Regions from separate parts of the Saccharopolyspora mangrovi genome, predicted to be linked through region 2. Evidence: riboswitches for the same ligand, from Rfam matches in the RefSeq annotation. Region 2 holds a riboswitch; each other region holds the start of a gene.

Region 1 (3,264 bases), on a different contig from region 2:
CACCAGGCGGTGCGGTGCGTCGGAGGCCTCGACCCGGATCCGGCCGGTGGTGACCGACTGCTCGGCCAGCTCCCCGCCGCCGTAGTGCACCGCCAGCTGGTCGCCCGTGACCGTGGCAGTCAGCCAGCCGCCGTCGATGACCTGCTCGGTGCCGTCGAAGGACACGGTCAGGCGGCCATCGGCCGGGTTGTCGCCGCGCACCGCCACGTGCGAGAGCGCGACGTCCCGCTTGCCGGACTCCTCGCCGGCCAGCGCGATGACGTCCCTGGTGACCTCGTCGCCCGGCTCGGTGCCGGGCTTGGGGGTCAGCACCGGGGCGCGCAGCTGCGCGGCCAGCCGGTAGGGCTGCCACGAACCGGCGCCGATCAGGTTGACCACCGCGCTGACCGCCACGTCGGTCAGCAGCCGATCACTGCCCGGGGCGGGCGTGACCTCGATCGCCGGCACGTCGCGCCGGGACAGCAGTTCGCGCAGCGCCTTGGCGCGCTGACGGCTGTTGCGGTCGAATCCGCGGGTGATCGCCACCGTCCCCGATCCGGCGGCCGCGGCGGCGGCCTCGGTCAGGTCCGCTAGCGGCGCCCAGATCTGCGCCGGGTCCTGTTCGGGACGCTGCCGGCGCGAGCGGGCGAAGCCTGGGGCATCGGTCGTGGTTTCCATCGCCCTCCACTTTAGTCCGTGATGGAGGTTGACCTCGCCTTCCGGTGGGTGCTTTCACGGTGTGAAATCGATCGCGATCGCACTGCTCCATCGGGGTGGCTTTTGCCCCTGGTGGGCTTATCCGCTGCGTCATTCGTCGCATCCTTACGGCTCGTCGAAGCGGGGGCCGCGAGATGACCGATCTGCACCTGCCGGGCGAGCGACGGGGCCCGGATCGCTGGCGGGTCGTGCGGTGGCTGGCGCCGGACGGGAGCCGGGTCCGGGCGGGCGAGCCGCTGGCCGAGCTGCGCCCGGCCGAGGCCGAGGGCGCCGAAATCCGGGTGTGCGCGCTGGCCACCGGCACGCTCTGGCACCAGGTGCGGGCGGGTGAGGTGCTCACCGTCGGCCAGGTGCTGGGGTTGATCGACTGAACCGCGAGGGTCCGGGGCTTGCCCTGGGTTGTTAGGTTGGTGTCAGTGACGCGGGGTGCCCCTGCCCAGGGGCTGAGAACAGACCCGTTGAACCTGACCTAGCTCGTACTAGCGGAGGGACGTCATGGCCCCCAACGTGCTGACCATCGCCGGGACCGACCCGAGTGGTGGTGCCGGCATCCAGGCTGATCTCAAGGCCTTCTCCGCCAACGGCGCCTACGGCATGTCGGTGATCACCGCGCTGGTCGCGCAGACCACCACCGGGGTGAGCCGGGTGCAGGAGGTGCCGCCGGACTTCATCACCGACCAGCTGGTGACGCTGCTCGACGACGTCCGGGTGGACGCGGTCAAGATCGGCATGCTGGCCAACGCCGAGGTCATCCGCGCGGTCACGGCGGTGCTGGAGCGCTACTCGCCGCGGTTCGTGGTGCTGGACCCGGTCATGGTCGCCAAGAGCGGTGATCGGCTGCTGGCCCCGGAGGCCGTCGGGGCGCTGCGCGACGAGCTGCTGCCGCGGGTGGACCTGATCACGCCGAACCTGCCGGAGGCCGCCGACCTGCTGGGCGAGGCCGAGATCGGCAGCCCCGAGCAGATGCCCGCGCAGGCCGAGCGGCTGGCCGCGCTGGGCGCCAAGCAGGTGCTGCTCAAGGGCGGTCACCTCAACGGCGAGTCGAGCGTGGACCTGCTCTACGGCGACGGCCTGGCCGAGTTCCTCACCAGCGAGCGGGTCGTCACGACCAACGACCACGGCACCGGCTGCACGCTCTCCGCCGCGATCGCCGCGCTGCGCCCGCAGCGCGCGGACTGGCTGGAAGCGGTCCGCGAGGCCAAGCAGTACCTCACCGAGGCCCTCCGCGCCTCGGAGCGCTTGGACGTGGGTCGCGGTCACGGCCCGGTGCACCACTTCCACCGCTGGTGGTGAGCGGCCGCGGGCAGTTCTCGCTCGAACTGTCCGGGCAGCACGGGCTTCTTCGATCAAGGGCAGTGCTCGCCAGAGCTGCCCTGCTCCACCGCACCCGAGATTCCGACTTCCGTGAGGGGTTCTCATGAGCACGTTGCCCGCACCGCCCGCCGGAGGGTTCTGCGCCGAGGCGTGGGACCGCACCGTCGGACTGCAGCAGGCGATCGTGGACCACCCGTTCAACAAGGCGCTCGCCGACGGCAGCCTCGAACGCGACGTGTTCGCCTTCTACATCGTCCAGGACGCCCGCTACCTGGTCGGCTTCGCGCAGGCGCTGTCGGCCGCGGCGACCAGGGCCGATGACGCTGCGGACGCGGCGTTCCTGGCCGGTGCCGCGCAGGGCGCGCTGGTCGAGGAGCGGCGGCTGCACGCCGGCTACGTCGCCGAGTTCGGCCTGACCGACGAGGAGATCGCCGGCATCGACACCTCGCCGTCGTGCCTGGGCTACACGTCCTACCTGCGCGCCTGCGCGTTGACCGAGTCCTACCCGGTGCTGCTGGCGGCGATCCTGCCGTGCTTCTGGGTCTACCAGTACGTCGGCAGCAAGATCCTGGACGCCACCGGCGACATCGAGGGCCACCCGTACAAGGCGTGGATCACCACCTACGCCGACGACGAGTTCGCCGAGGCGGTGCTGTCCGCTCGCGAGCTCACCGACAAGGTCGCGGCGCACGCCGACGAGGAGACGCGCGAGCAGATGTTCGCCGCGTTCGCCCGGGCGACCGAGTTCGAGTGGTTGTTCTGGAACAGCGCGTGGATCAAGGAAACCTGGCCGACCGCGAAATTCATTGGCTGACAAGGGTTTCGCGTCTCACGAACGCCGATGGCGGCTCGCTCGGAGTGGCGGGCCGTCATCCGTTTCGCGTTACTCCGAAGCGTGATCCAATATGTGATGCGCGACACAATCTTGGTCTGTTAACGAAGCCGCCCGCACAGCGACATGCTGGGCGAAACCCCTGTTCGAGCTGGGGTTTCAGGGGCGGGTTTTCCCTCAGGCGTGGATGGAGTTCCGGGGCAGTGAGTTCTCTTCTGATCGTGTTCATCGGCATGACGGTCCCGATCCTGGCCGCCGCGCCGTTCTACATAGCTGACCGGCGCCAGGACACCCGCGAGACGCCCGACGGCGCGGAGCTGCAGCCGGGCATCACCGAGGCGCCGCAGATCTGGCCGCAGGCCGCCGAAGAACCGGCCCAGTCCGCCTGCGAGATCCCGGAGGCCCGCACGCCGGAGGAGGCC
Region 2 (3,264 bases):
CCCGCTCCGAGCAGGTCCGCGCCGCCGGCGCCGAGGTCCGCCAGGTCGCCTTCAGCGCCAAGCAGCTCAGCGGCGTCGTCGACGGCCTCAACGCGAGCAAGGCGCAGGCGCCGAAGAGCGTCACCGGCTGGTACGCCAGCAGCAAGCAGAACGCCGTCGTCGTCACCGTCAAGCCCGGTGCCGCCGCCGAGGCCGCGCAGTTCGCGCAGGCCACCGGTGCGCCGGCCGGCGCGGTGCAGGTCGTCGAGTCGCAGGAGCAGCCCAAGACGCTGATGGACGTGGTCGGCGGCAACGCCTACTACATCGGCAGCGGCGCCCGCTGCTCCGTCGGCTTCGCCGTCGACGGCGGTTTCGTCTCCGCGGGCCACTGCGGCGGCGCCGGTGACACCACCACCGAGCCCAGCGGCACCTTCGAGGGCTCGTCCTTCCCCGGTGACGACTACTCCTACATCTCCGTCGGCCCCGACGACACCCCGCAGCCCGCCGTGAACAACTACAGCGGCGGCACCCAGGCCGTGGCCGGTTCCACCGAGGCCGCCGAGGGCGCGTCGATCTGCCGCTCCGGCTCCACCACCGGCTGGCACTGCGGCACGGTCCAGGCCAAGAACCAGTCCGTGCAGTACGAGCAGGGCACGGTCGAGGGCCTGACCCGCACCGACGTCTGCGCCGAGCCGGGCGACTCCGGTGGCTCGTTCATCTCCGGTGACCAGGCTCAGGGCATGACCTCGGGTGGCTCGGGCGACTGCACCAGCGGTGGCACGACCTACTTCCAGCCCGTCGGCGAAGCGCTGTCGGCCTACGGCGTCTCCCTGCTGACCCAGTGACCGGTTCGGGAGTTCCCAGCTGAAACCGCGCGACCCCCGGGACCAGCTCCCGGGGGTCGTTCGCGTTCGGATCAGGGGAGGCGGGAGCGCAGGTCCCGGGCCGCGGCCGCGGGGTCCTCGGCGTCGGTGATCGCGCGGACCACCACGATGCGCTCGGCACCGGCCTTGACGGCCTCGTCGACGTTGTCCGGGCCGATGCCGCCGATGGCGAACCACGGACGGCCGTGCCCCCGGTGCTCGGCGGCGTGCTGGACCAGCTCGACGCCCGCGGCCGGACGTCCGGGCTTGGTCGGCGTCGTCCACACCGGGCCTGTGCAGAAGTAGTCGACGCCCGGTTCGGTGGCAGCGGAGTCGGCCTGGGCGATGTCGTGCGTGGACCGGCCGACCACCACGTGGTCGCCGACGACGCGGCGGGCGACGTCCACCGGCAGGTCGTCCTGCCCCAGGTGCAGCACGTCGGCCTCGGCGGCCATCGCGACGTCCGCGCGGTCGTTGACCGCCAGCAGGGCGCCGTGCCGGACGCACGCCTCGGCCAGCACCTCCAGCGCGGCGAGCTCCTGGCGGGCCTCCAGCGGAGCGCCGTTCGGGCTCTTGTCCCGCAGCTGGATGATGTCGACACCACCCGCCAGGGCCGCGTCGGCGAACTCCGCGAGATCACCTCGCTCGCTGCGGGCGTCGGTGCACAGGTACAACTTCGCCTCGCCGAGGCGGGCGCGAATGCCGAAGCCGTCCAATCCAGGCATGCCCTCCAGCCTAGCCCGCAGATTCGCCGACCAGCTGCTGACGTCGTGATCTGCGGGCGGGTACGGTGGATGGTGGTGAGCACGGGAGCCCGGCGGACCGGGCTGAGAGGGAGCGCAGGGCTCCGACCGTCGAACCTGATCCGGGTCATGCCGGCGCAGGGAGCGTGGAGTTGTCTGAGAAACGAACTGATCATGTCGTCGTGGTGGGCGGCGGAGTCGTCGGCCTTTCGGTGGCCTGGCGGGCCGCCGCGGCCGGGAACCGGGTGAGCCTGGTCGACCCCGAACCCGCCTCCGGCGCTTCGTACGTCGCGGGCGGGATGCTCGCACCTCTCGCCGAGGCCTGGCCGGGCGAGGAAGAACTGCTCGAGCTGGGCTCGACGTCGCTGACCCGCTGGCCTGGTTTCGCCGAGGAGCTCAGCTGCGCCGCCGGACTGCCGTCCGGGCTGCGCACCGAGGGCACGCTGATGATCGGCGTCGACGGCGCCGACCGCGAAGAGCTCGACAACGTCTCCGGGCACCTGGCCGGGCTCGGCCGCAGCGTCACCCGGCTGACCGGCCGCGAGGTGCGCAAGCGCGAACCCGTGCTGGGCCCGTCGGTGCGCGGCGGGCTGGAGATCCCCGGTGATCTGGCGGTGGACAACCGCATGGCGCTGACCGCGCTGCAGGCGGCGGCGAAGGCCTCGGGCGTGGAGTTCGTCCGGGAACGCGCCGAGCGGGTCCGGCCGGGAGCCGTGGAGCTCGCCGAGTCCACTGTGGAGTGCGATGTCGCGGTGATCTCCGCGGGTGCGCACTCCGGCTCGCTGCACCCCGCGCTGGCCGGGACGATCCGCCCGGTCAAGGGCGAGATCCTGCGGCTGCGCAAGCGCGCCACGGCGCTGCCGCCGCCGACCCGCACCGTGCGCGGCCCGGTCCGCGGCAGGCCCTGCTACCTGGTGCCGCGCGACGACGGGGGAGTCGTGCTCGGCGCCACCCAGCACGAGGTCGGCTTCGACACCGAGGTCACCGTCGCAGGCGTCCGCGACCTGCTCGCCGACGCCGAGACCGTGATGCCCGGCATCGCCGAGTACACGCTGCTCGAAGCCACCGCCGGGCTGCGCCCGAGCACCGCCGACAACCTGCCGGTCATCGGCTGGCTGGAGCCGGGCGTGCTCGCCGCCACCGGCCACCACCGGGGCGGGTTCCTGCTCACACCGGTCACCGTCGACGCGGTGCTGGCGCTGCTGCGCGGCGACGACCCCGGAGCGCTCATCAAGGCCACCGACCCGAGCCGTTTGGGAGGGCAGCAGTGAAGGTCGTGATCAACGGCGAGGCGCGAGAGACCGCCGCCGACGCCACGCTGGCGTCGGTGCTGGACGACTTCGGCGTGCCGGAGAAGGGCGTGGCGGTGGCCTTGGACGGCGCGGTGGTGCCGCGCGCGTCGTGGCCTGGCACGGTGTTGCACGCCGACGCCACCATCGAAGTCCTCACCGCAGTGCAAGGAGGGTGACCGTGGACGACCCATTGGTGATCGCCGGGCGCGAGTTCGGTTCGCGATTGATCACCGGGACCGGAGGGGCGGGCAACCTCTCGGTCCTGGAGCGCGCGCTGATCGCGTCCGGAACCGAGCTGACCACCGTCGCGATGCGGCGCGCCGACGCCGGCGGCGGCACCGGCGTGCTGGACCTGCTGCGCAAGCTCGGCATCGAGGCGCTGCCCAA
Region 3 (3,264 bases), on a different contig from region 2:
GCGCCCAGGACGTCGGCGACGACTGGCAGGCCACGTCCTACCCCGCGCAGTTCCTCTCGCTGGGCACCGGCGGGCGCGGCGTGCCGATCCGGGCATCGATCACCAGCTTCGGGCCGCTGCTGCTGGCGAAGGTGCTCGGGCTCAACGCCACCCAGGAATCCACCCTGGGGCTGATCTTCCACTGGGCCGACCAGCGCGGACTCGCGTTGCTGGACACCAAGGACCTCCGCTCGGTCATCCAGTACCTGACCAGCGACGAAGGCAAGGAGGACCTCAAGGGCATCGGCGGCGTCTCGGCCGCCAGTGCCGGGGTGATCCTGCGGGCGCTGTCCAACCTGGAGGCCCAGGGCGGCGACGAGTTCTTCGGCGAACCCGAGCTCGAGGTGGCCGACCTGCTGCGGCAGGTCGAGGGCAAGGGCGTGGTCAACCTGCTCGAGCTCGACGACGTGCAGGCCAACCCGGTGCTGTTCTCCACGTTCCTGATGTGGCTGCTGGCCGAGCTGTTCGAGGAACTGCCCGAAGCCGGTGACCTCGACCGGCCGAAGCTGGTGTTCTTCTTCGACGAGGCGCACCTGCTGTTCAACGACGCCTCCAAGGCGTTCCTGGACCGCATCGAGCAGACCGTGAAGCTCATCCGCTCCAAGGGCGTGGGCGTGTTCTTCTGCACCCAGCTGCCCACCGACCTGCCCAACCCGGTGCTCTCCCAGCTCGGCGCGCGCGTCCAGCACGCCATCCGCGCGTTCACCCCCGAGGACCAGAAGGCGCTCGCGCGCACGGTCAAGACCTACCCGACCACCGAGCACTACCAGCTCGACCAGGCGCTGACCACGCTCGGCATCGGCGAAGCGATCGTCACGGTGCTGTCCGAGACCGGTGCGCCCACACCGGTGGCCTGGACCCGGCTGCGGCCACCGCGCTCGCTGATGGGCAGCATCGGCGAGGACTCCGTGCGCGCCGCGGCCCAGTCCTCGGACCTGCACGCCAAGTACTCCGAGACGATCGACCGCGAATCGGCCTACGAGAAGCTCGCGAAGAAGGCCACCGAACCGGCCGCCGCTGCCGAAGCCGGCGAACGGCGCCAGCCGCAACACCAGGAAGCGAGCATGTTCCAGAAGGCGATCGAGAACCCCGCCGTGCGCTCGTTCTTCCGCTCCGCCGCCAGCGCCGCAGGACGCGAGATCACCCGAGGCCTGTTCGGCAACCGCAGGCACTGACTGACAGCGCTTCACCCGATCGGGTAGGGTCCTGCCCGACTGAATCCACGCGGGAGCTCGGGCGCACCGGGCTGAGAGGGTGGCAACGCGCGCCACCGACCGCCGAACCTGTCCGGATAATGCCGGCGTAGGGAGCTGTTGATGGCGCTTGACGTCGAACGTTCCGAAGTTCCGAACACCCTGGACGAACCCGCGCCGAGAACGCTGGGAGTGCTCGACCAGGGCGCGTTCTGGGGCAACCTCGGCGTGAGCCTGCTGGGCTTCAGCGGAGCGCTCGCGGTGCTCGCACCGGCCGGAGTGCCGCAGCTGTCGTTCCTGGCAGCGGTGACCGCGACCATCGTGGGAACCGTGCTGGGCAGCCTCATGGTCGGCATCGCCGCCATCCCCGGGGCCCGCACCGGCGCGCCGGCGATGATGCTGCTGCGCGGCCTGTTCGGAACCCGCCTGTCCTACGTGCCGACGGTGCTCAACATCCTGCAGCTGGTCGGCTGGGGCACCTTCGAACTGCTGGTGATCGCCCAGGGCGCGGAGGCCCTGTTCGGCGGCGGACCGCAGTGGCTGTACGTGCTGATCGCCGGGGTGATCACCACCGGCCTGACGTTGCGGCCGCTCGGCGCGCTGCGGCTGCTGCGCCGCTACGTGAGCGTCGCCGTGCTCGTCGCGATGGTCTACTTCTTCGTGCAGCTGCTGCTCAAGCCGCTGCCGCCGATGCACGACGGGTCCTGGGAGGGCTTCTGGCCGGGTGCCGACGCGGCCCTGGCCGTGGCGGTGTCCTGGCTGCCGGTCGCCTCGGACTACTCGCGGCACTCCCGGTCGGCGCGCGGCGCGTTCACCGCCGCCACCGTCGGCTACTCGATCACCCAGATCGCCTGCTACCTGCTGGGCCTGCTCGGCCTGGCGCTGGTCGGCTTCGACGGCGACAAGGCCTTCGACCCGCTGCTGGCCGCTCCGCTGGGCGTGCTGTTCTTCGCGGTGCTGGTGCTGCGCGAGGTCGACCAGTCCTTCGCCGACACCTACTCGACCGCGGTGTCGATCCAGAACCTGCGTCCCAGCACCGACCGCCGCGTGCTGAGCCTGGTCGTCGGCGCGGTCAGCACGCTGGCGGCGCTGACGATGGACATCGAGCAGTTCTCCAACTTCCTGCTGCTGATCGGGTCGGTGTTCGTGCCGATGTTCGGCGTGCTGGCGGTGGACTACTTCTACAACGCCCGCAGCCGCGAGTGGGACGTCTCCGCCCAGGCCCCGTCGCGCTGGGGGATGCTCGTGGCCTGGCTGCTGGGCTTCGCGACGTTCCAGCTGATCAACCCCGGTGAACTCGGCTGGTGGACCGCGTTCTGGACCAGCGCCCGCGAAGCCGCCGGGTTCACCGTTCCCACCTGGATGAGCGCGGCCCTGACCTCCTTCCTCATCTCCGCGATCGCCGCGGGCGTCATCGGTCTGCTCACCCGGAACCGGCGCGACGCCTGAGGACCGGGGACGGCTCCAGCCGGGAGGGGCGAGAAGCGGCTGGAGCCGTCGTTTCCGGGCGCCGGGACTCAGTGGTCCCGGCGGGCAACCAGCTGAGCGAGGGCGGTCAGCGAATCCGCCGCCTCCTCGTCCGGGTCCGCCTTGCGCAGATCCGACAGCGCCGCGGCCAGGAGCTCGTCGGCTTGGGATTGGCTCCACGCCTTGCCACCCGCGAGCGTGACGAGTTCCGCGGCCTGGGCCAACTCGCCGCTGATCAGCGGTTGCTCGCGGTAGTAGAGCGCGGCCAGCCGCTGGCCCGCGCTGGTGCCGGAGGTCAGGGCCGAGACCACCGGCAGCGTCTTCTTGCGGGTCCGCAGATCGGAGAACACGGGCTTGCCGGTCATCGCCGGATCGCCCCAGATGCCCAGCAGGTCGTCGACGTGCTGGAACGCCAGCCCGAGACATTCCCCGAAGCTGCGCATCCTGGTGATCTGCTCCGGGGATCCGCCGCCGCTGAGCGCCCCGAGAGCGCACGCGCAGCCCAGCAGCGCCCCGGTCTTGTCGCGGGCCATCCGCTGGCACTCCGCGACGTCGACGTCGGCGC

Evidence for each region. A riboswitch is a leader RNA that binds a small molecule or an ion and turns the genes downstream of it on or off. The one in region 2 is predicted to bind thiamine pyrophosphate.
Region 1: another riboswitch for thiamine pyrophosphate. It lies ahead of thiD (bifunctional hydroxymethylpyrimidine kinase/phosphomethylpyrimidine kinase); the one in region 2 lies ahead of thiO (glycine oxidase ThiO).
Region 3: another riboswitch for thiamine pyrophosphate. It lies ahead of R4I43_RS17140 (purine-cytosine permease family protein); the one in region 2 lies ahead of thiO (glycine oxidase ThiO).

The regions. Positions count from the first base shown of each region.
Region 1 covers NZ_JAWLNX010000006.1:300,791-304,054, reverse strand. Annotated here, with positions in the region: gene R4I43_RS11605 (hypothetical protein) at 1-657, opposite strand, end outside; gene R4I43_RS11600 (hypothetical protein) at 831-1,067, shown strand; TPP riboswitch at 1,109-1,204, shown strand; gene thiD (bifunctional hydroxymethylpyrimidine kinase/phosphomethylpyrimidine kinase) at 1,192-1,989, shown strand; gene tenA (thiaminase II) at 2,114-2,824, shown strand; gene R4I43_RS11585 (hypothetical protein) at 3,046-3,264, shown strand, end outside.
Region 2 covers NZ_JAWLNX010000012.1:62,755-66,018, reverse strand. Annotated here, with positions in the region: gene R4I43_RS18125 (S1 family peptidase) at 1-824, shown strand, start outside; gene thiE (thiamine phosphate synthase) at 896-1,567, opposite strand; TPP riboswitch at 1,639-1,746, shown strand; gene thiO (glycine oxidase ThiO) at 1,738-2,856, shown strand; gene thiS (sulfur carrier protein ThiS) at 2,853-3,053, shown strand; gene thiG (thiazole synthase) at 3,056-3,264, shown strand, end outside.
Region 3 covers NZ_JAWLNX010000011.1:59,138-62,401, reverse strand. Annotated here, with positions in the region: gene R4I43_RS17145 (helicase HerA-like domain-containing protein) at 1-1,214, shown strand, start outside; TPP riboswitch at 1,254-1,365, shown strand; gene R4I43_RS17140 (purine-cytosine permease family protein) at 1,356-2,681, shown strand; gene R4I43_RS17135 (family 2 encapsulin nanocompartment cargo protein polyprenyl transferase) at 2,750-3,264, opposite strand, start outside.